One region of the Kitasatospora sp. NPDC101157 genome, then DNA from elsewhere that is predicted to be linked to it. Evidence: riboswitches for the same ligand, from Rfam matches in the RefSeq annotation. Region 1 holds a riboswitch; each other region holds the start of a gene.
The links. Region 1 has a riboswitch for cyclic di-AMP ahead of ACIRVF_RS10005 (NlpC/P60 family protein). Riboswitches for the same ligand answer to the same signal wherever they lie in the genome.
Positions count from the first base shown of each region.

Region 2: it holds a riboswitch for cyclic di-AMP, as region 1 does, so the genes downstream of both, ACIRVF_RS32955 (peptidoglycan DD-metalloendopeptidase family protein) here and ACIRVF_RS10005 (NlpC/P60 family protein) in region 1, are expected to answer to the same signal.
Region 3: it holds a riboswitch for cyclic di-AMP, as region 1 does, so the genes downstream of both, ACIRVF_RS22150 (CAP domain-containing protein) here and ACIRVF_RS10005 (NlpC/P60 family protein) in region 1, are expected to answer to the same signal.

Region 1 covers NZ_JBIWPL010000004.1:59,391-66,905, reverse strand. The annotation lists gene ACIRVF_RS10025 (rhomboid family intramembrane serine protease) at 1-195, opposite strand, end outside; gene ACIRVF_RS10020 (hypothetical protein) at 397-660, shown strand; gene ACIRVF_RS10015 (NYN domain-containing protein) at 973-2,286, shown strand; gene ACIRVF_RS10010 (NlpC/P60 family protein) at 2,497-3,534, shown strand; cyclic di-AMP (ydaO/yuaA leader) riboswitch at 3,874-4,027, shown strand; gene ACIRVF_RS10005 (NlpC/P60 family protein) at 4,038-5,162, shown strand; gene ACIRVF_RS10000 (NlpC/P60 family protein) at 5,388-6,434, shown strand; gene ACIRVF_RS09995 (hypothetical protein) at 6,488-7,515, shown strand, end outside.
Region 2 covers NZ_JBIWPL010000023.1:37,348-44,862, forward strand. The annotation lists gene purB (adenylosuccinate lyase) at 1-765, shown strand, start outside; gene ACIRVF_RS32950 (MFS transporter) at 792-2,246, opposite strand; cyclic di-AMP (ydaO/yuaA leader) riboswitch at 2,643-2,825, shown strand; gene ACIRVF_RS32955 (peptidoglycan DD-metalloendopeptidase family protein) at 2,828-3,793, shown strand; gene ACIRVF_RS32960 (DUF2470 domain-containing protein) at 4,264-4,983, opposite strand; gene ACIRVF_RS32965 (RidA family protein) at 5,098-5,517, opposite strand; gene ACIRVF_RS32970 (IclR family transcriptional regulator) at 5,547-6,296, opposite strand; gene ACIRVF_RS32975 (sugar kinase) at 6,334-7,515, opposite strand, start outside.
Region 3 covers NZ_JBIWPL010000011.1:16,714-24,228, reverse strand. The annotation lists gene ACIRVF_RS22160 (hypothetical protein) at 21-326, opposite strand; gene ACIRVF_RS22155 (hypothetical protein) at 689-1,615, shown strand; cyclic di-AMP (ydaO/yuaA leader) riboswitch at 2,206-2,374, shown strand; gene ACIRVF_RS22150 (CAP domain-containing protein) at 2,377-3,285, shown strand; gene ACIRVF_RS22145 (hypothetical protein) at 3,837-4,496, shown strand; gene ACIRVF_RS22140 (LacI family DNA-binding transcriptional regulator) at 4,556-5,611, shown strand; gene ACIRVF_RS22135 (TetR/AcrR family transcriptional regulator) at 5,971-6,576, opposite strand; gene ACIRVF_RS22130 (alpha/beta hydrolase family protein) at 6,706-7,515, shown strand, end outside.

The sequences.
Region 1 (7,515 bases):
GCCCCAGCGCTGCTCGTACCGCTGCTCGGCGCAGACCCGGGCCTGGCCGGTGCCGTACAGCGGGTTGAGGCCGGCGGCCGGGCCGAGCAGGAAGACCAGGGTGTTGACCGCGATCAGGGCGTAGGTGACCGCCGCTGCGGGCACCGCCGGGCGGTCTCCCCGCGCTTCCGCGTACTGGGGGGCCGCGAGCGCCATGCGGCCAAGCATCCCTCCGCGCGCGGCAGGTGACACGGCGGTTTACGGCAAGTGGACCAGCCGCCGTGTTCCGGCAACCGGTGGTCGGGGTGGTTGCCCCAGGCAATAGGCTTGGGCCGGGCAATCCCGTCTCCCGCCGCCGACGCCGGGGCTCCGGGGGGAGCGCCTAGCCCACCCAGGGACCAGCCGAGAGGATCCCCGATGACCGTCCCCGCACTGACCGCCGAGACGCGCTGGCGCTGCACGCTGTGCGGCAACCTCACCCGCTTCGACGTGACCCGCACCGCGCGGGTGACCGAGTTCCTGCACTTCGACCTGGCCGGGGAGTCCAAGGTCGAGGAGACCGAGGTGCACAGCGAGACGATCGAGTCGGTGCGCTGCCGCTGGTGCAACGCCGTGGACCAGGTCGAGCTGGTGGCCCGCCCGGGCGCCGAGGGCGCGGAGGCCCCCGCCGAGCAGGGCTGACCCCGCCGGTGGCGGTGGGCGGTGCGCGACGCGGCCGTCCACCGCACGGGACAATACAGACAAGACGCACGGAGCGTGACGACAGGGGCGGCCGCGGGCCGCACCCGCTGGACCAGGATCGGAGCCGAGGACGTGGTGGACGCAGCGAGGGAGCCCGGCGAAGCGCAGGGGCTTCAGCCCGCTGCGCAGGCACCGGAGCAGGCCGCCGGGGCGGTCCCGTCCGAGACCGCCGCGGCGGAGGAAGCCGCCGGTTCCGGCGCTGCGGGCTCCGACACCGCCGGCTCCGGCCCCGCCGGTGCCGCCGCGGAACGCGTGGTCGAGAAGCTGGACCGGCCGCTGCCGGAGGGGGTGCGCCGGCGCGTGGTCGGGCTGGCCTCCGACGCGCTGGGCGGGTTGCCACCCGCGGAACTGCCGCAGAGCCTGCGCCAGTACGTCAAGTTCACCCCGGTCCGGCGGGCCAAGTACGCGGCCACCGCGCTGGCGGCGGCGCTGGAGTCCGAGCCGGCCTTCCGGGTGCGGATAGCGGAGCGGCTGCGGCTGGGCCAGCCGGACCTGGTGAAGGCGCTGGAGTCGGGCACCGTCCCCGGCGCCGCCGATCCGATGGACGTCGCGGCCGCCGCCTACCTGGTGCGCTCGGCAGGCTGGAGCCGACTGGTCACCGAGGCCGGCGAGGAGGCCGAGCGGGCCGGCGCCGAGGACGCGGCGGCGGAGGCAACCCGGCTGGTGGAGAAGCTGCAGGCCGAGCTGGCCGAGGTGCGGGCCGCGGCGCGGGCGGACCTGGACCGGCAGCGCGCGGAGTTCGAGGGCGTCCGGCGGGAGGTCGAGTCGCTGCGCAAGAAGGTGCGGTCGCTGGAGAGCGACACCCGCCGGGCGCAGGCCGAGACCCGGCGGGTGACCGGGGAGCTGGAGGCCGCGAAGGCGCAGGCCGCGGGCGAGCGCAGTGCGGCCGAGGGCGAGGCCCGACGGCTGCGGCACCGGGTGTCCGAGCTGGAGACCGCCGCCGAGCAGGGCCGCCGGTCGGCCCGCGAGGGGCGCAGCGTCGAGGACATGCGGCTGCGGCTGCTGCTGGACACCGTGCTGCAGTCGGCGCAGGGACTTCAGCGCGAGCTGGCGCTGCCGGTCTCCCAGATCCGCCCGGCGGACCTGGTGGAGGCGGTGGTCCCGGGGGCGGCCTCGCCGCACGACGTGGCCCGGCGCGGTCTGGCCGAGGACGATCCGGCGCTGCTGGACCAGCTGCTGGCGATCCCGCAGGTGCACCTGGTGGTGGACGGCTACAACGTGACCAAGACCGGGTACCCGACGCTGCCGCTGGAGCAGCAGCGGATCCGGCTGCTGGGCGGTCTGGCGATGCTGGCCCAGCGCACCCAGGCGGAGGTCACCTGTGTGTTCGACGGGCAGGACCTGGACGTGCCGGTCATCATGGCGCCGCCGCGCGGGGTGCGGGTACGGTTCAGCCGGACCGGGGAGACCGCGGACGAGCTGATCCGCCGTCTGGTCCGGGCCGAGCCGCAGGGCCGTCCGGTGGTGGTGGTGTCCACCGACCGGGAGGTCGCGGAGGGCGTGCGGAAGGCGGGTGCGCGCCCGGTGGCCTCGGTGCTGCTGCTGAACCGGCTCGCCCGTCCCTGATCCGGGCCGGTGGCCGTGACCCCTGGTCAGTGCCCTTTTCGGGCGCTTTCCGTGGTGGTGTGCGGATCCGGTGAAGCCGGCGTGGGAAGCGGAGTTCACGCCTTCGGGGGAGTGGCAAAACGGATAGATCTTCACTAGGGTCTGGCGTCAAACCTATTTTCCGGAACCTCACCCGAACAGGTGAGTCCATTGGAAGAAGGAGCCGGTCACTTGGCCTCCCACCGCCGTCCCAAGCAGCCGAGCCGCGCGCGGGTCTCCGTGCTCACCGCTGCCGCTGCGACCGCGGTCGCCCTCTCCGCCCAGGTGGCCGCGCACGCCGCGCCGCAGCCGAACACGTCCGACGTCAAGGCGCAGATCGACCAGCTCCAGCAGGAGCAGGAGCAGGCGGCGGAGAAGTACAACGGCGCCAAGGAGCGGGCCGACCAGCTCCGCAAGCAGGCCGACCAGCTGCAGGACCAGGTGGCCCGCAGTCAGGACCAGATGAGCCAGCTGCAGACCGGGCTGGCCCAGGTCGCGGGCGAGCAGTACCGCACCGGGGGCATCGACCCGTCCGTCCAGCTGATGCTCTCCTCCGACCCGTCCGGCTACCTGGACAAGGCGTCGAGCGTCCAGCAGGCCAGCCAGAGCCAGACCGAGGCGCTCAAGGGGCTGCTCGACCAGCAGCGCCGGCTGGACCAGGAGAAGGCCGAGGCGGCCGCCGTGCTGGCCTCGCTGGACTCCACCACCAAGGACCTCAACCAGGCCAAGTCGGACGTCAACCAGAAGCTGAAGGCCGCGCAGGACCTGCTGAACTCGCTCAGCGCCACCGAGCGGGCCGCGCTGAAGGCCCAGCAGCAGCAGGACGACCGCGCCTCGCGCGGCGCGGCCCGGGTCGACCTCAGCAGCCTGCCGCCGGCCAGCGGCTACGCGGCCGTGGCCGTGGCCAAGGCGATGAGCAAGCAGGGCTCGCCGTACGTGTGGGGCGCCACCGGGCCGAGCACCTTCGACTGCTCGGGCCTGATGCTCTGGTCGTACGCCCAGGCCGGCGTCTCGCTGCCGCGCACCTCGCAGGAGCAGGGCGACGTCGGCACCCGGGTGCCCTCGCTGGACCAGGCCCAGCCGGGCGACCTGGTGATCTACGGCAGCGACCGGCACCACGTCGGGATGTACATCGGCAACGGCATGGTGGTCCACGCGCCGCACACCGGTGACGTGGTGAAGGTGATGAAGGCCGACGCGATGCCGATCAACACGATCCGCCGGGTCTGACGGCCCGACACCCTCCTCGGGGCCCGACTCCGGCCCTGTGATACGCGCCACCTCCCGATCGGGGGTGGCGCTTCGGGTTTTGCCCGCTACCGGCCAACCGATGAGTGTTGATCAGCTTTGCGTACAGCGGCGATCACGATCAGTCATTTTCACAAGAGAACATGGGTAATCTTCCGTCTTTTTTCTGACAAGGATTTGAACGGATCACGGTTCAGTTACTAGGGTCGTGCCCCGAACCACCGCACTGTCGATCACCCAGCCTGGGTGGCGGCGGTGGTTTCCGTCGAGTTCGCGAAACAGCGGGGCAGGTCGAAGCGACTGCCCGACAGGGGAGCCCAGTGGTCGGGGGCGCTGCGGAGCGGAGCCGGGGAACCACGTTCCTCCGGGGTGAATCGGCGCCAGGTCGGCCGTTGGTGAGGCCGTGAGGCGTCGTAGGGCATGCTTCCGGCCCGAACCCGTCAGCTCACCCGGTAGGCGGAGGTAGGAAGAAGGAGTCCGCCTTCGTGGCGTCCCATCGTCGTCCCAAGCCAGCCAGCCGCGCTCGTGTCTCGATCCTGACCGGTTTCGCCGCCGCGGCCGTCGCCCTCTCCGCGCAGACCGGCGCGCACGCCGACCCGCAGCCGACCAAGGAGCAGGTCAAGGAGCAGGTCGACCAGCTCAACGAGCAGGCCGAGCAGGCGACCGAGAAGTACAACGCGGCGCAGGAGAAGCAGCAGGAGCTGGAGAAGCAGGTCTCCGGCCTGCAGGACCAGGTGGCCCGTCAGCAGGCGCAGGTGACCGACCTGCAGGGCGGCCTCGCCGAGATCGCCGGCGAGCAGTACCGGAACGGGGGCATATCCCCGACCGTCCAGCTGATGCTCTCCTCCAGCCCGGACAACTTCCTCAACCAGGCCGGGGCGCTGAACCAGGCCGGTGACACCCAGAAGAACCAGCTGAAGCAGCTCCAGGAGCAGCAGCGCAAGCTCGACCAGGACCGTACCGAGGCCCAGGGCAAGCTCGCCGAGCTGGAGTCCACGACCACGCAGCTGAAGGCGTCCAAGGAGGACGTCCAGAACAAGCTGAAGGCCGCCCAGGACCTGCTCAACACGCTGACCGAGCAGGAGCGCCAGGCGATCAAGGCGGCCGAGGAGAAGGCCGCCGCCGACGCCAAGGCCAAGGCGGACGCCGCCGCGCAGGCCTCCCAGTCGGGCTCCGGTGACCGCGCCTCGCGTGACAGCGGCCGCTCCGACCTCGGCTCGGGCTCCTCGAACGCGCCGGTCAAGATCGCCCCGGGCAGCTCGCACGGTGCCGCCGCGCTGGCCGCCGCCGCCACCAAGGTCGGCAGCCCGTACGTCTGGGGCGCCACCGGCCCCAGCTCCTTCGACTGCTCCGGCCTGATGGTCTGGGCGTTCAACCAGGCCAACGTGTCGCTGCCGCGCACCTCGCAGGAGCAGGCCGGCGCCGGTACCCGGATCGGCACGGACCTCTCCCAGGCCCAGCCCGGCGACCTGCTGATCTTCTACAGCGACGCCCACCACGTCGGCATCTACGCGGGCAACGGCCAGGTGCTGCACGCGCCCAAGCCGGGCGCGTCGGTGCGCTACGAGGCCGTCTCCAACATGCCGCTGGCTTCCATCGTGCGGGTCTGATCCCCGCCCGGTCCGACGGGCCCGGTCCTCCACCACGGAGGGCCGGGCCTGCGGCTTTTCCGGCGACGCGCTCTGGTGTCCGAATAAGGGTCAAATATTCGGGTCGGGAGGGGTTTGGACTCACTTGCCCGGACTCGCTAACGTCTGCCACCGGACTCCCGCTCGACGGCCGCCCACCGGGGCGCGGCCGCGGGGCCGCGCCGCAGGACTGGAGCCGCTGCCGCCATGCCCGTGCACCGCCGTTCCCAACTGCTCGTCCGTGCGCTGGTACTGACCGCTGCCGCCACCACGGCCCTGGGTGTGGCGACCGGCGGCAGCGCCCAGGCCGCCCCCGGGGCGCCGGACAAGCCCGACCGCAAGGACGTCAAGGCGCAGGTCGAGCAGCTGTACGACGAGGCCGAACAGGCCTCGGAGAAGTACAACGCCGCTCAGGAGGCGCAGAAGCGGCTCCTGAACGAGACCGCGAACCTGCAGGGCGAGGTCGCCGCCGCCCAGGACCAGCTCAACCAGCTGCGCGGAGACCTGGCCACGGTGGCCGGGGCCGAGTACCGGGGCGGCGGGATGGCCCAGACCGCCCAGCTGATGCTCTCCAGCGACCCCGAGGCCTACCTCGCCCGCGCCCGTACCCTCGGCCAGGCCGCCGAGCGGCAGCAGGAGACCCTGCACGAGCTGGTCACCCGTCAGCGCAGGCTCGACCAGCGCCGCACGGAGACCGCGGCCAAGCTCGCCGAGCTGGACCAGGCCCGCCGCTCGCTGGCCGAGAACAAGCAGCAGATCCAGCAGCGGCTGGCCGCGGCGCAGAAGCTGCTGAACGGTCTGGGCGCCGCGGAGCGGGCCAGGATGGCCGTCCAGGACGCCCGGGAGGCCGAGCAGCGCGCCACCCGCGGCACCGACCGGCTGGACCTCGGAACCACCCCGCCCGCCTCCGAGCGCGGAGCGGCCGCGCTGGCCGCCGCGGTGCGGATGATCGGCTCGCCCTACGTCTACGGATCCACCGGACCCCGTGCCTTCGACTGTTCCGGTCTGATGTACTACAGCTGGCGGCAGGCCGGAGTGACCCTGCCGCGGACCTCGCAGGCCCAGGCGTACGCCGGGCAGCGGATCAGCCTCTCCGAAGCACGGCCGGGAGACCTGGTGATCTTCTACCGGGACATGCACCACGTCGGGATGTACGCCGGCGGCGGGGTGATGGTGCACGCCCCCTACCCGGGCGCCAAGGTCCGCTACGAGAGCGTCAACTCGATGCCGGTCTCGGGGGTGGTCCGGCTCTGAGCGCGACGCCTTCCGGCGCGGCCGAGCCGCACCCGATAGACGCGGCCGGCCGCGTGCTGTCCCGGCGCGGAGCGCTGCTGCTGGCGGCCGGCGGGCTGGTCCAGCTGTCGCTGCCCCCGGCCGCCCCCGCGGCGGCGCCGGACGCGCGGGACGCCGACCGGCGCACCGAGGTGGCCGCGGTGCTGGCGGAGCGGGCGCGCTCGCTGCCCGTCTGGTCCGGGCTCACGGGGGCCGGGGCGACGTACCGCAACCTGGTGCTGTCGCCCGGGCCGGCGGCCCCGACGGCCGACGGGCCGGAGCGGCTGACCGCGTCCGTCGAACTGGAGGTGCGGATCGCCGGGTACGACGAGTACCCGGCGGTGTACCCGCGCCGGATCGAGCTGGTCCGGGACCGGGGCGGCTGGCGGGTCGAGCACGAGGAGGGCACGGCCGGACCCCCGGCGTTGTGGGACCTCGGCCCCGCCCGTACCGCCCCCGGCACCCGGTGCCTGGTGCTGGGCCTGGCCGCAGGGCCCGACCCGGCCGAGCTGGTCGCGGTGGGGGACCAGGCGGTGCCGGCCGTCAGCGCGGTCTGGGGCGGCGGCTGGCCCGGTCGGCTGCTGCTCGAACTGCCCGCCACCGAGCCGGAGTTCGCCCGGCTGCTGGAGGCCGACCCGGCGGGCTGGACGGGCATGGCGGCGGTCACCGTCGCCGCCCCCGGCGCCCCCTGGCACACCCCGGCGGACCGGGTGGTGATCAACCCCGAGGCGTTCGGGCGGCTCAGCGACTTCGGCCGGCAGGTGGTGGTCACCCACGAGGCCACCCATGTCGCGACCCGGGCCGACACCCGGGCCTGGACCCCGCTGTGGCTCTCCGAGGGCGTCGCCGACTGGACCGCCTACCGCGGGTCCGGCCGCCGCCCGCAGCAGATCGCCCCCGAGCTCACCCGGGACGTCGCCGCCGGGAAGCTGCCGACCGCCCTGCCCGCCGACGGGGACTTCGCCGCCGGCGCCACCGGCATCGCCCAGGCCTACGAGCAGGCCTGGCTCGCCTGCGAGCTGATCGCCCGCCGCTACGGGACGGACCGGCTGGTCGCCTTCTA
Region 2 (7,515 bases), on a different contig from region 1:
GGCTTCGACAACGTGCTGACCAGCGTGGGCCAGGTCTACCCCCGCTCGCTGGACTTCGAGGTGCTGACCGCCCTCGTCCAGCTGGCCGCCGCGCCGTCCAGCCTGGCCAAGACCATCCGTCTGATGGCCGGCCACGAGCTGGTGACGGAGGGCTTCAAGGAGGGCCAGGTCGGCTCCTCCGCGATGCCGCACAAGATGAACACCCGCTCCTGCGAGCGCGTCAACGGCCTGGCCGTCATCCTTCGCGGCTACGCCTCGATGACCGGCGAGCTGGCCGGCGACCAGTGGAACGAGGGCGACGTCTCCTGCTCGGTGGTGCGCCGGGTCGCGCTGCCGGACGCCTTCTTCGCCTTCGACGGCCTGCTGGAGACCTTCCTGACCGTCCTGGACGAGTTCGGCGCCTTCCCGGCCGTGGTCGAGGCCGAGCTGGACCGCTACCTGCCGTTCCTGGCCACCACCAAGGTGCTGATGGGCGCGGTGCGCGCGGGCGTCGGCCGGGAGACCGCCCACGAGGTCATCAAGGAGCACGCCGTCGCCTCCGCACTGGCGATGCGCGCGGGCGCCCGGGAGAACGAGCTCCTGGACCGCCTGGCCGCCGACGAGCGCATCCCGCTGGACCGGGCCGCGCTGGACGCGCTGCTGGCCGACAAGCTGTCCTTCACCGGGGCGGCCGGGGCGCAGGTCGCCGAGGTCGTCCGCCAGGTGGAGGCCGTCGCGGCGGCCTACCCCGAGGCGGCCAAGTACGCTCCCGCCGACATCCTCTGACGGCATGTCAGCTGTCTGACGGAGCCTCAGTTCTCCGACGAGGGCCCTGCCGCCGTTCCGGTGGCGGGGCCCTCGGGCGTCCGGGAGTGACCGGGGTCGAACGGCGGGGTGGTGGTGGAGCACGGCCAGTCGCAGCTCGGCTCGGCCACCGGCTGCTCCGCGGGCGCGAGCACGTTGCCCCGGACGGTGACGGAGGCGATCAGCCCGCCGCCGACCAGCAGGCCCGCGCAGATCAGCATCGCGGTGTGGAAGGCGGAGTCCACCGCGGAGGGCACCCGGTAGGCGTCGCCGCTCAGCCCGGCCATCGCCGGGAGGGCTGCCACCGCGAGCAGGCCGGCCGCCCGGGCGGCGGCGTTGTTGACGCCGCTGGCGATGCCCGCGTGCCGCACGTCGACGGCGGCCAGCACGGTGGCGGTCAGCGGTGCGACCAGCAGGGTCATCCCGGAGCCCATCACCGCGACCGCGGGCAGCACGTCCGCCCAGTAGGAGGAGCCGGGACCGATGCGCAGCATGAGCAGCACCCCGGCGGCGCAGAGCATCGGGCCGACGGTGAGCGGGATGCGCGGGCCGATGCGCTTGCCGAGGCGCCCGGCGCGCGCGGACAGGGTGAGCATCAGCAGTGTGATGGGCACCAGGGCGAAGCCGGAGACCAGCGGCGAGAAGCCGGAGACGATCTGCAACTGCACCACCAGGAGGAAGAAGACGCCGCTGAACGCCGCGTAGACGCACAGGGTGACCAGGTTCACGGCGGTGAACAGCCGGGAGGAGAACAGCCCGAGCGGCAGCATCGGATCGGGCGCCCGCCGCTCGACGGCCACGAACGCGGCGGCGAGCAGCAGGCCGAGCGCGCCGCTGACCCAGACGCCGGGGGACAGTCCCTCCCCGGCGGCGGTGAGCGCGTAGGTGATCGCGCCGAGGGCGAGCGCGGCGAGCAGGGCGCCGGGCACGTCGAAGCGGCCGGTGGCGGACTCGTCCCGGCTCTCCGGCACGTACCGGGAGGTGACGGCGATCACCGCGGCGGCCAGCGGCAGGTTCAGCAGGAAGATCCAGCGCCAGCCGGGCCCGTCCACCAGCCAGCCGCCGAGGAAGGGGCCGATGGCGGCCGACACCCCGCCCAGGCCGGACCACAGGCCCACCGCGGCCGAGCGGTCGTCAGGGTGGAAGACGGCCTGGAGCATGGCGAGCGAGCCCGGGGTGAGCAGTGCGCCGCCGATGCCCTGGACGGCGCGGGCGGCGATCAGCACGTGGATGGTCGGGGCGGCGGCGCACGCCGCGGAGGCGGCCGCGAACCAGACCACGCCGATCAGGAAGACCTTGCGCCGCCCGTAGCGGTCGCCGAGGGCGCCGCCGAGCAGGATCAGGCCGGCCAGGGTGAGCAGATAGGCGTTCAGGGTCCATTGCAGGGAGGCGAGGGAGGCGCCGAGGTCGGTGCCGATCCGGGGCAGGGCGACGTTCACCACGGTGCCGTCGAGCATCGCCATGCTGGAGCCGAGCACCGTCGCGAGCAGTACCCAGCGTCCCTGCGCGGTGCCCAGGCGGAGGGAGCCGGCTTCGGAGGTGGTCACGGCCCGATCCTGCGCCCGGTGGGGCGCACGTGACAAGGGTCACCGGGAGGCGTGTCGGTCGGCGACGGTGCGTGAACGGAAGGTCGCGCTGGGGTCCGGCGATCGGCGCAGGGTCGTGGATCAGTGGCGCCGGGTGAATGGATTGTGCACGTACGGTACAGCGGATCATTCGGAGGGTCACCGCCTGTCAAGGATTGGTTGCCGCTTCAAGAGATCGACATTGCTTCACCCGAACGGATGGGTTTTAGTTCAGCGACCGCCCGGCCAGTCCGGACGGATCCGCCGGGTGGAACGCCGAGTCCTGCCGCTGCCCGGTGGTTCGAACTGAACTCTGTACGGCAGGAGCGGGGGACCCACAGGTAAGTCGCCGGACCGGAGTTCGCGCTTTTCGGAGCGCGGACGTCCAGGACCGGCTCGGGGTGAAGCCGCGCATGCGGCCGGGCAACTCCAGCCCGAACCCGACAGCTCACCTCGCAGGCGTCGGAGAGGAAAGTTCCATGCCTGCACAGGCTCGTCGTATCGCCCTGCCCCGTGCCGCCCGCATCGGCATCGCCACCGCTGTCACCGGTGTCTCCTTCGTCCTGCCGCTGGTGACCGCGATGAGCGCCCAGGCGAACACCGCCCCGGCCGCTTCGCACGCCGCTCCCGCCTCGGCCGCCTCGGCCATCGCCCACGAGAGCTACCGCGTCGTCAGCGGGGACACCCTCTCGGAGATCGCCGACGTCAAGAATGTCGACGGCGGCTGGCACGCGCTGTACGAGCGGAACCGCTCGGTGGTCGGCGCCGACCCGAACCTGATCTTCCCCGGCCAGCAGCTCGCCCTCGTGGGCCAGGCCGCCGGGGCCCCGGGTGCCGCTGACGCCGCTGACGCCGCTGACGCCGCGAAGCCCGCCGCGCCGGCGAAGCCGTCCGCGTCGGCCACCCAGGACTCCGCCGCCGCGGACACCCAGCTGCAGGTCCAGACCGAGGCCGCCAAGCCGGGCGCCCAGCTGCAGACCCAGGTTCAGGTCGCCGCCCCGGCCCAGGCCGTCACCGCGGCCCCTGTCGCCGCCACCGCCGGCTACGTCGCCCCGCTCGCCAACCCGGTGCTGGGTGAGGCCTACGGCGTGGCCGGCTCGATGTGGGCCTCCGGCCACCACACCGGCCAGGACTTCGTCGCCTCCACCGGCACCCCGCTGCGCGCCGTCGCCAACGGTGTCGTGGTGAAGGCCGGCAACGGCGGCGCCTACGGCAACGAGGTTGAGATCAAGCTCGCCGACGGCAAGTACGCGCAGTACGCGCACCTCTCGGTGATCGGCGTGAAGATCGGTCAGAACGTCACCGTCGGCCAGCAGCTGGGCCTCTCCGGCGCGACCGGCAACGTGACCGGCCCGCACCTGCACTTCGAGATCCGCACCGGTCCGGAGTACGGCTCGGACATCAACCCGGTCACCTACCTGCGGGCGCACGGCGTCGCGCTCTGACCCAGCAGGGTTTCAGGAACCACCGCTGTCGCGGGGGCGAAACGGTCCTCCGGGATGGTCATGTCGGGTGACCGCTCGACCGGACGATCGCCGCGGTAGTGGACATGGGCGCGGGACACGCCCACGGTCGGCCCGGCTGCAGGGGAGATCTCCCCTGCAGCCGGGCCGACCATTTGCCGTTCTCGGTACCGGCTGGCGTTCGGTGCTCCGAACGTGCGTCGACTCGGGCTGCTTCCTGCGGGCGGATTCGCTTCTCCTGGAGGACTGCTCCGCATGGCGCCGGGGAGTGGGCCGGGACGGGGGACGTGGACCGGCCGAAGGCGGGGTGGCTGCGCCGGCGGGCTTCGAGTCGAGCGCGATGTACGGGGAGGATCGTGCTGGACGACGCGGCGGAGGGCGACCGAGGGCCTGCCCCGGCGGTTCCCGCGCGCCGCTGTGGCCTGGCCCCGGTGGGCCTGGCGCCGCTGGACCTAGCCCCGGTGGGCCGGCAGGCCGTGCTGGGCGGCGGTGAGGAGCTCGTGCATCCGGTGGCCGAAGTCCTCGGTGTCGCAGGCGGGTTCGGGGAAGACCAGGCGGACGTCGCGGTGGCCGTGCGAGTGGTCCAGGCGCAGCACCAGGCCGTGGCGGTCCAGGGCGAGCGGGCGCACGGCGGGGCGGTGGGTGAGCAGGGCCGGGTCGAGGAGCCCGGCCAGCAGGTCGAGGGCGTCGGCGTGGTCGTCGGCCAGGTGGGTGAGCAGTGCGGCCTCGTGGCGGGCCAGCGGGTCCGGGGTGGCGAGGGCGAGGTCGGCGGCGGTGAGCGCGTTGGTGCCGTACGGGGTGGCGAGGACGGCGTGGGCGACGTCCACCCGCAGGTGGACGCTCAGGCCGTCGTCGGCGAGGTGGGCCAGGTGCAGCCGGCCGGCCAGGGTGAGCCGGGCGCGGATGCGGTCGCGGACGGCGACGGGAGAGACGTCGGTGACGTCGAGGACGACGGCCAGGCCGTCGGTGGCGCCGGCGGCGGCCGCGGTGAGCGGGGCGTCCAGTGGGGCGCGCAGGCGCAGGCGGGAGCCGTGGACGGAGACCGGGGTGTCCAGGTCGTGGTGCTCGCCGAGGGCGCGGACGGTGAGTGAGGAGGTCGCGCTGAGCAGGCTGTGGACCCGGTCGGCGGTGGTGGGCTCGGGCACCTCGGCTTCGCCGTTATGCAGGCTCATGGACGGACCTCCTCGTAGTTAGGTGAGCCTAACCTAATGTCCGGGTTGGGGTGTGGCAAGTGGGGCCCGGGCGCCGTGGGGGCGTCCCGGGCCCTCGGGGGTGCCGATGGCGGCTCAGGCGACGACGGCCTGGGCGTCGATCTCCACCAGCATGGGCTCCTGGGGGAGTTCGACGAAGACGGTGGTCCGGCAGGGCTTCACCCCGCCCGGCGCGATGTTCTCCTCGATGAACTCGGTGTAGGCCTCGTTCATCAGCGGGAAGTGGGCGCGCTCGGTGAGGTAGACGCGGAACATCACCACGTCCTCGACGGTGGCGCCGCCCGCCTCGACGATGGCCTTGACGTTCTCCAGGGTGCGGCGGGTCTGCGCCTTCACGTCGCCGCGGTGGAGGTACTCGCCGGTCGCCGGGTCCTGCGGGCCCTGGCCGGAGACCTGCAGGATCGGGCCCTTCCGGACGCCCTGGGAGAACATCCAGGCGGGCGCGGGGGCGCCGTCGGTGCGGATCTCGGTCTTGTCGGAGGGCGCGCGGGACATGGAGCTCCTTGTCGGTCGATGACTGTTCGTCAGATGTGGTCCGGACGGCCGCAGTCGGCCGAGACGGCGCGGGTGGTGGCGAGCAGCTGCGGGAGGAGGTCCAGCACCTGCTCGTACGGGAGGAGGACGTCGGGGACGGAGATGGAGGCGGCGGCGACGACCCGGCCGGTGGCGTCCCGGATCGGGGCGGCGACGCAGTTGATGAAGGCCTCGTGCTCCGCGTGGTCCTGCGCCCAGCCCTGGGCGGCGACCTGCTCCAGTTCGGCGAGCAGCGCCTCGGGCGTGGTGAGGGTGCGTTCGGTGTGCGGGGTGAAGTCGATCCCGGCCACCACCCGGCGGCGTTCGGGCAGCGGGAGGTCGGCCAGCAGCACCTTGGAGACGGCGGCGCTGTGCAGGGCGGCGCGCAGGCCGATCCGGGAGTACATCCTGACCGGGTGACGGGAGTCGAACTTGTCGATGTAGACCACTTCGCCGCCCTCGTAGGCCGCCAGGTGCACGGTCTGGCCGGTGGCGGAGTTCAGCTCGGCGAGGTGCGGGGCGGCGATCCGGCGGATGCCGCGCTGCTCCAGGGCAAGGCCGGAGAGCGCGAACAGACCCGCGCCGAGGTGGTAGCGGTAGGCCGCGTCGCGGTAGACGAACCGTTCCTCCTCAAGGCTCTGGAGCAGTCGGAGCACGGTGGTCTTGTGCACGCCGAGGACCTCGGCCAGCTGGTCGAGGGATCGCTCGCCCTCGCCGAGCTGGGCGAGGATGCGCAGGGCGCGGGTGACGGTCTGGCTCATCGGGCTCGTGCTCCGGTCAGGTGGCTGCGGGTCGTGCTCATTGTGCCCGGGCCGGATCGGCCGCTCCGGCCGGATCGGACGGATGGGAAGGGTCCGGGCGGTCCGCCGGATCCGGCGGATCCGCGGGCTTCCCGGGCCGGGGCCCGGCCGGTACCGCGGTGCCGGCCCGGCCGGGAGGCAGGGCGGGGGAGGTGATGCCCCTGGCGGTGACCCGGGTGGCCGCCCAGTCGGCCGGGGAGGCGCCGAGCAGCGCGGCCACCACCGGGGCGGGCGGCAGCTCGGCCTGGTCGCCGTGGGCGGTCAGCGCGCACGCCGCGCCCAGGTGGCCGAGCCGCAGCCGTCCGCGCTGGTCCAGTCCGCGGAGGGTGCCGGCCAGGTAGCCGGCCGCGAAGGCGTCGCCCGCGCCGGTGGCCTCCACCACCTCGACGGCCAGGGCCGGTTCGGCGACCGCCGTGCCGTCCCGTTCCAGGGCGGTGACCATCCGGTCCGCGTCCTTGACCACCACGGTGGCGGGGGAGGGGAAGCGGCGGCGCAGCGCCGCGGGTTCGTCGGTGCCGAAGGCGGCCAGGGCCTCGTCGGCGCCGAGCAGCAGCAGGTCGGCGGCGTCCAGCAGGGGCGGGAGCACGGCCGGGTCGCGGTCCTGCCAGAGCGCGGGGCGCCAGTTGAGGTCGAAGCTGACCAGCCGGTCCGGGCGGCGGTCGGCGAGCAGGGTGCGCAGCAGGGCCAGGCAGTCGTCGGAGAGCGCGGCGGTGATGCCGGACAGGTGCAGCAGGCGGGCACCGGCCAGCAGGGCGGCGGCGGCCGGGTCGGCGAGCAGGGCGGGGGAGAGCGCGGCGGCCGCGGAGCCGCGCCGGTGGTAGTGCAGGCGGCTGCGGCCGGGGCCGAGGTCGTGCCGGTGGCCGGTGGCGCCGCCGACCTCCTTGAGGTAGAGGCCGGTCGGGCGGTGCGGGTCGACGGTGACGGCCGAGACGTCCACGCCGCGGGCGGCGAGCTCGGTGAGCAGCCGGCGGCCGAAGCCGTCGTCACCCACCCGGCTGAGCCAGGCGGTCGGCACGCCCAGTGCGGCCAGCGCCCCGGCCACGTTGGACTCCGCGCCGCCGACGGACAGCCGGAAGTTCTCCACGGCCTCCAGCGGGCCCGGGCGGTCGGGCAGCAGCACGGCCATCGACTCACCCACGCAGACCGCCGTCGGGGGAGGTTCGGGGCGGGTCGGGCCCGG
Region 3 (7,515 bases), on a different contig from region 1:
GGCAGTCCTGGGAGCGGCGGTCAGTACTCCTCGTCCGGGTAGCCCCAGGTGATGGAGGTCTCGGCGTCCGGGGCGACCTCGGCCACGGCGGCGGCGAAGGAGGTCTCGAAGTACGGCTGCCAGCGCCCGAATCCGCTGATGATGATCGGGTACCTGGCCTCGCCGCTGACGTAGTGCACACCGTTGTCGACGACCGGGCCGTAGCTGATCTGGTCCTCGAAACCCTCGTCGCGCAGCAGGTCACCGACGGCCGAGGAGACCGCCTCGGCCTGCGGGGCGTCGGCGAGCTTGGACACGGTGAAGTGAAGATCGATGTTGACGGACATGCCCGCAGGCTACCGGCCAGGCCGTCTCGGCGCCGTCCTGGTACGGGGCAGGGCCCGTTCCCTCCGGTGTCTTGAAGCCGTAGAGAACGGGCCATTTTGCGGGGCCGCCACGCCGTCCACGTCCGCCCTGACGGACTGTGCGTCGTCGGTGCGGCCGGCCATGGCCGCCGAGACAGGATCGGTCGCGCTGCTCATCGGCAGGCTCGACTGGGACGACATCATCACCCGCGAGTCCGGCAGGGCAGCCGGCACGCCACCGACGCCGCCGCGCCCGATCAGGCCGACGGGCGCGGCCGCTGAACCATATGCCCCTTTGTGGCGTCTTCTGCCCCGGTACCCATCCCGATCAAGGAGATCCCACTGTGAAGGTCCACCCCGTTACCGCTCTGTTCCCGATGCTCGGCCCCGACGAACTCCTCGACCTCGCCCAGGACATCGAGAGCAACGGCCTGACCGAGCCCGTCATCCTGGACGCCGACGGCGTCCTCCTGGACGGCCGCGGACGACTCGCCGCCTGCGAACTGGCCGATGTCGAACCCCGCTTCACCACCTATCAGGGCGACGATCCGGTCTGCCTGATCGTGTCCGCCAACCGCCACCACCCGAACACCACCGCGAGCCAGCACGCCATGATCGCCGCGATGGCACGCTCACTGTCCCCGGGCTCGCTCCCGTCCGACACCGCCCGCTGCGGCATCAACGTCACCCGGCTGTCCATCGCCACCACCGTGCTCGAACACGCCCCCGACCTCGCCGAACAGGTCCGCATCGGCACCCTCGCCCTCAACGCCGCCTACACCGCCGTCCGCAGACGCAAGGCTGACGCCAAGGCCCTCCTCGCCCAGCACGCACGACTGCGACGGCACGCCCCCGACCTCGCCGAGCAGGTCATCGCCGGCCACCTCGCCGTCACCGACGCCACCGCGGCCCTCGACTCCCGACAGGAGGAGGAACACCTCCGCCGGCGCGTCGAGGAGATCGACGCCATCCGCCTCGCCGACGGCGACACCACGCCGGCCTTCGCCCGGACCGTCGAAGCGGGCGATGTCGACTGGCGCCGCGCCCACCAGATGGCCGAGCAGTACCTCGCCCAGCGCCACGACGCCATCCGCCACGTCCAGCACAGCCTGGCCGGCATCGCGGAACTCTGGAGCGCCGTCCAGGATCTCGCCCACCACCCTCGGAGCCCCTACGCCCGGGAGATCCTCAAGGGCCTCACCGGCCCGGCGCGCACCCTCGCCCACCGCCTCATCGCTCTCGAAACCGCTTGCGCGACAGGCACGGCCTGATCTGCACCCCGCCGCCGTTACGGCTGAGACAGGTCCGGAAGTCTTCTGCGGCGGCGGAGAACCAACCCGCCGCCGCTGCCCGTGCATACTCCAACGCGCTCCGACGGACCCCGGGTGCCGCATCTGGCCGGCGGCTCCGCCCCGGTCCAGGGCCCGGCCGCTGATCGGCTCAAACGCCGCTCCACCCGGCTCCGGGCGCTCGCCCACCGACCTGGACGGACCAGGGTCCGAGTTGCCGTGCACGAGGCGGAGACCGAAGGAACGCCGCGCAGCCGTCCATGCGGGCCGTGTCAACGCGAACCCGGGAAGACCGTGGCCCGGCGGGCGACCTCGCCCGACTGCGCCCCAGCACTTCCCGGAACGGCGGCCGTCGCAGCCGGCATCGACGGTCAGGAGAATTGTCCGATTAGGACACTTATGCGATGTTAAATCAGCCAATATGGTATTCCGTCAGTTCTTCGTCGGATGTCCATGTGATCTGCATGATACGAACTTGTGTATTCGGGGTCGGTCTGCCTAGCGTTCAGGCTGTCCGCACCTGCGGACCCTGCCGCCGGGACGCCGAGTCCTGTCCACCGGTCGGCCGGACGTCGAGCAGTGCACCGGGCAGGAGCGGGGGAACCAGGTAGTTCGCCGCGCCCTGCTCGGCCCGTTCACGGACGAGATGGGTGTGGCTAGGGGTGAAGCCGCTACGTGCGGCCGGGCTACCTCACGGCCCGAACCCGACAGCTCACCTCGCAGGCGTCGCAGAGGGACGCCCCATGCTGATTTCAGGTACCGGCCGGCATCGCCGTGCGCGCCGGAGACACACCCAGCGTCTGGCCGCCACCGCCGGGATCGCCGGCGCCGGCCTCATGCTGCCGCTGCTGAGCGCGAGCGGAGCCTCCGCCGCGCCCGGCTCCCACACGCAGGCGAGCCACGCCGGCTGGCAGGAGCACCATCAGCACCGGCACCAGAGCGACTCCGACTATCAGCACCGCCACCAGGCCGGTCCACCCGCCGCTCCGGCCACGCCCGACGCCTCGCACGCCTCGCCGTCGCCGTCCGCCCCGGCCTCCCACGCCCCGGAATCCGCGGCCGCGCGCCCCGGCGGCGAGTCCCAGGGCTTCCATCCGGCCTGGCCCTCTGCTCCGACCCCGGCCCCGGCATCCCACACGTCCGCGCCGTCGTCCCCGTCCGCCCCGGTCACGCACGCCCCCGCCCCCGCGGCCCCACCCGCCACCCCGGCCGCGCAGACCGGTTCGAACTCGGACGCCGTGCAGCAGGTCCTCAATCTGATCAACCGGGCGCGGGCCGCGCAGGGTCTGCCCGCCTACACCATCACGTCGGGGCTGACCAGCAGCGCCGAGGCCCACAACCAGGCGATGGCCGGCGGCTGCGGCATGTCCCACCAGTGCCCGGGCGAGGCCGAGTTGGGGGCACGGGAGACGGCTGCGGGCGTCCAGTGGAACGCCGTCGGGGAGAACATAGGCTACGGCAGCGGGGTCTCCAGCTCGGCCCAGGACATCGCCGCCCTGGCGGTCAGCCTGACCCAGGACATGCTGAACGAGACGCCGCCGGACGACGGCCACCGCAAGAACATCCTCAGCAGCGCATTCACCCACATCGGCATCGCCGTCCACCGGGATGCCAGTGGAACCGTCTGGCTCACCCAGGACTTCTCCAACTGACCCGTCCGTCACGGACGTAGGCCGAGGCCGGACCGACCCCGTCCGGGCGGGTCGGCCGCCTCCGTCCCGCGGGCACCCGGCCCGTGGGACGGAGGCGGCCGGAGGATCAGGACCGCCCTGCGGGCAGGCACGCATCCTCTTCAACTTGTGATTCATCCGTTTACGGCGGATCGCCGGGGTCCCCCCGCCCCGAGATGTGAGCCATTCACGTGTACCAGACTGAGCACACGCACCTGTGCGCCGACAGCCGTGGTGGGGTCGGCGAGCACCGCCCGGGCCGCGGCGATCAGATCGGTCTGGCAGTTGGCGCCCAGCCAACAGACGAAGGCCGGTGGGTCCGGCAGATACTGACCTTGGCGCTTCGAGGTGGGCGTGCGCCGGATCCGGAAGGGCGCGTATCAGCCACAGCCGTCGGTGTGGCTGGGCCGAGAGCGAGCTTCGATGTCGAACCCCCTGTTCGGCGCTGCCGTCCGGGCAACCCAAACCTTTGGCCTTCCCATTGACCCAAACGTTTGGGACCGGCATCCTGATCCCTCGTGAAAGGGGTGTCGATGACTCAAGAATCCTCGCCTGAACTGGAATTGCGTCCTCTCCCGTTACGGCAGACCTACCGGCGGCTGGTCGTCGCAGGTCCGGTGGTCGGCCTCATCCTGCTGCTGGCCGCGGGCCGGGTGGTCATGCGGGCCGCCCTGGACGGCGTCGGCGCCCTGCCGGGCGCGCTCATCGTCGTGCTGGTGGCCGGGTCGGCCGTGGCGTGGCTCGGCCTGTCCAGCCGGCAGCGGTCGCGCCGCCAACGGGTCCGTTACGCCGACGGCCGGCTGACCGTCACCGATCGCCGGGGCCGGGCCGCCTCGGTCCGGCCGACCGCCGCCACCGCCCACCCGGTGCTCGGGTCCAAGGGCGGGTCGGTGCTCCTCGTGGTGTCCGGGACGGCGCAGGAGACCCCGGTGCTGCTGCGCGCCGAGCACTGGGACTGGCAGACCCTGGACGACAAGGTGTTCCGGCCGGCCGGTTTCACCATCGCCGTGGCACCCGAGCGCGACAGCAGGCCACGCGCCCTGCGCACGGCCTACCCGGGTCTGCGGCTGCCGTTCTCCGTCGCCCGGCCGGTCCTGTTCGGGCTCCTGGCCGCCCTCGCCGTCATCGCCGTGATCGCGGTGATCGTCACCCTGGTGTCCCTGCCGTACCTGACGGCGGGCAACGGCTCGTGAACTCCTGACCGTCCCCGAGAATGGGGGAAGGACATCCGGGCGGGGAAGGGGGAGTCGGCATGGCGAGTGAGGGCCGTCCGGCGACGTTGCAGGGCATCGCCGAACAGTTGGGGCTGCACGTGTCGACGGTCTCGCGGGTCCTCAACGGCCCGGCCGGCGAGCGCGGCCGCGCCGCCTCCGAGGCGACCGCCGACCGCATCCGCACGCTCGCCCGGGAGCTCGGGTACCGGCCCAACCCCCACGCCACCAGCCTGCGCACCCGCCGCAGCAACCTGGTCGGCGTGCTGTTCCCGCGCCTGTCGGAGATCGTCGTCGCGACCATCTACGAGGGCGTGGAGGAGGAGGCGGCCCGGCACGGCCTGTCCACCTTCGTCACCAACACCCACGACGACCCCGGGACGCAGCGCGAGCGCCTCACCATGGTGCTCGGCCGCCGGGTGGACGGCGTGATCATCGGTGACGCCCACCTGGACGGTGCCGCGCTGCGCGACCCGGCCCTGCGCGCGGTCCCCTTCGTCCTGGTCAACCGGCGAACCGCGGACGCCCCGGACGCCACCGACCTGACCGCCGTGACCTGTGACGACCACCTGGGCGGGCGGCTGGTGGCCGAGCACCTGCTGGCCCTCGGCCACCGGGACGTCGCGGTCGTCGCCGGAGAGGCCTTCGCGAGCACCGGCGCCGACCGCACCGCCGGCTTCGTCGAGCGCTATCGGGAGGCCGGGCTTCCCCTGCCCGCGTACCGCGTCCGGCAGTGCCGCTTCGACACGCGTGGCGGACGCGAGGCCGCCACCGACCTGCTGCGCGGTACCGACCGGCCCACCGCGCTCTTCGCGGTCAACGACTTCGCCGCCATCGGCGCGATGGGGGCGGCCCGGGACCTGGGCCTGCGGGTCGGCCAGGACCTCGCCCTCGCGGGCTTCAACGACACCCCGCTCGCCGCCGAGCTGCCGATCCCGCTGACCAGTGTCCGCTCCCCGATGGCCGAACAGGGCAGGCGGGCGGTCCGGCAGTTGCTGCGGCTGATCGCCGGTCAGCCGGCCGCCTCCGAGCGACTTCGGCCCGTCCTCGTTCCGCGCGCCTCCACCGGGCAGCCCATCGGACCGGGCCTGGGATGACCTGCCCTGGTCCGCGAGAGCCTGCGGCAGGCGCCTTCGACGGCAGCAAGCTGGTCAACGGCCGCAACTCGCGCGCCCCGTGGCCGCTGGCGTTCCCGCTCCCCGAGACCGCCGAAAGACGGACGGAGCTTCCGAGGAAGTTCGCGGCGGCATCGAGCACGGCTACCTCGCCGACTACCGCGTCCTGGCCCCCGTCGTCACCGACGAGGACCTGCGCGACCTGCTCAACCTGCCCGCCGTCGCCGACCTGCGCACCGTCGCCGGCCTGCGCACCCAACGCTCCAACGAGGACCTGTTGCGCCTCGCGTCGCAGGTCGCGGTGCTGCGGGCGGTCGCGGACCTGGACCTGTGCCGTGTGATCACGTTCCACTCGCGGGTGGCGGGGCGGTCCGGGCAAGGCCGGCGAGCAGCAGGTCGATCATGCGGCGGGCCTGGTAGTCGGGGAAGTTCTCCACCCCGATGCACAGGTTGCCGATGGCGATCATGAAGTCGTAGGCCCGTACGTCGGAGCACGTGTATCCAGCGGCAGCGGACACCTTCAACAGCTGGTCGAGCACGGGCATCAGGCGCTCGACGAACTCGTTGTGCAGGCTCTCGAATCCCGCCTGGTCCGAGTGCAGCGCCTCGGCGAGGCCGTGCTTGGTGACCAGGAAGTCGGCGAATTGGTGGACCCACTGCCGCAGGACCTCGTACGGCGTGCCGGCAGTCGGCGCCGCGTCGACGGCGGCGGCGAGCGCGTCGAGCTGATGCCGGAAGACCGCCACCACCAGGTCCGCCCGGGTGGGGAAGTGGCGGTAGATCGTGCCCATACCGAGACCCGACTCCGCGGCGATCTCCCGCACGGGGGCGTCGATCCCCCTGCGGACGAAGACGGCCGCGGCCGCGTCCAGGAGCTTCTGCTCGTTGCGGCGTACGTCGGCACGCTTACGTCCTGCAGATGCTGACGGCGTGTCGGCCGTGGACATCGTGCACACCTCCTGCTTGCAAAGCGGAGCACTGCTCCGTATCGTTATCCGGAGCAGTGCTCCGGATTCTCATTTTGCCAGACACCGCGCAGCAGGAGCCCACTGGGCTCGTCCGAGAAAGGCAATTTCGTGAGCGACAACACGTCCGCCGACGGCGGCAACGACTTCACCACCCCGGTCATCTCCGTCAGCCCGATCTCGCTGGCCGCTCCGGGCCGCGGTCAGGATCTGGAGGTGCGGATCACGGCGCCGACCACCGGCGGCAGCCTGCCCGTCGTCGTCTTCTCCCATGGCATGAGCCTGACCATGGACGACTACCTGCCGCTGGCCGGCTACTGGGCCGCCCGCGGGTTCATGGTCGTCCAGCCCACCCATCTCGACTCCCTCGGCCTCGCCCCCGACGACCCGCGCTCTCCGCTCATCTGGCGCATCCGCACCGCCGACCTCACTGCCGTCCTCGACCAACTCGACACGATCGAAGCCGCTGTGCCCGGGTTGGCCGGTCGTGTCGACCACGACCGCATCGCGGTCGCCGGACACTCCTGGGGCGCACAGACCGCCAGCACCCTCGCGGGTGCACGGGTCGTGGGCGCCGACGGCCTTCCCGGTGAGAGCATGGCCGACCCGCGTGTCAGTGCCGCCGTGCTGCTGTGCCTGCCCGGCACCGGCGGCGCCGACCTGAGCCCGCTCGCCACCCAGTACTTCCCGTTCATGAACCCCGATTTCGCCGAGCTGAAGACGCCCAGCCTCCTGGTCGCCGGCGACCGCGACCAGTCCCCGCTGGCGGTACGCGGTCCGGACTGGTTCACCGACGGCTACCGGCTCAGCCCGGGCGCCACCGATCTGCTGACCCTGTTCGGGGCGGAACACGGACTCGGCGGCATCCAGGGAGCCAACGACACGCGCACCACCGACGAAAGCCCCGAGCGTGTCGCGCTC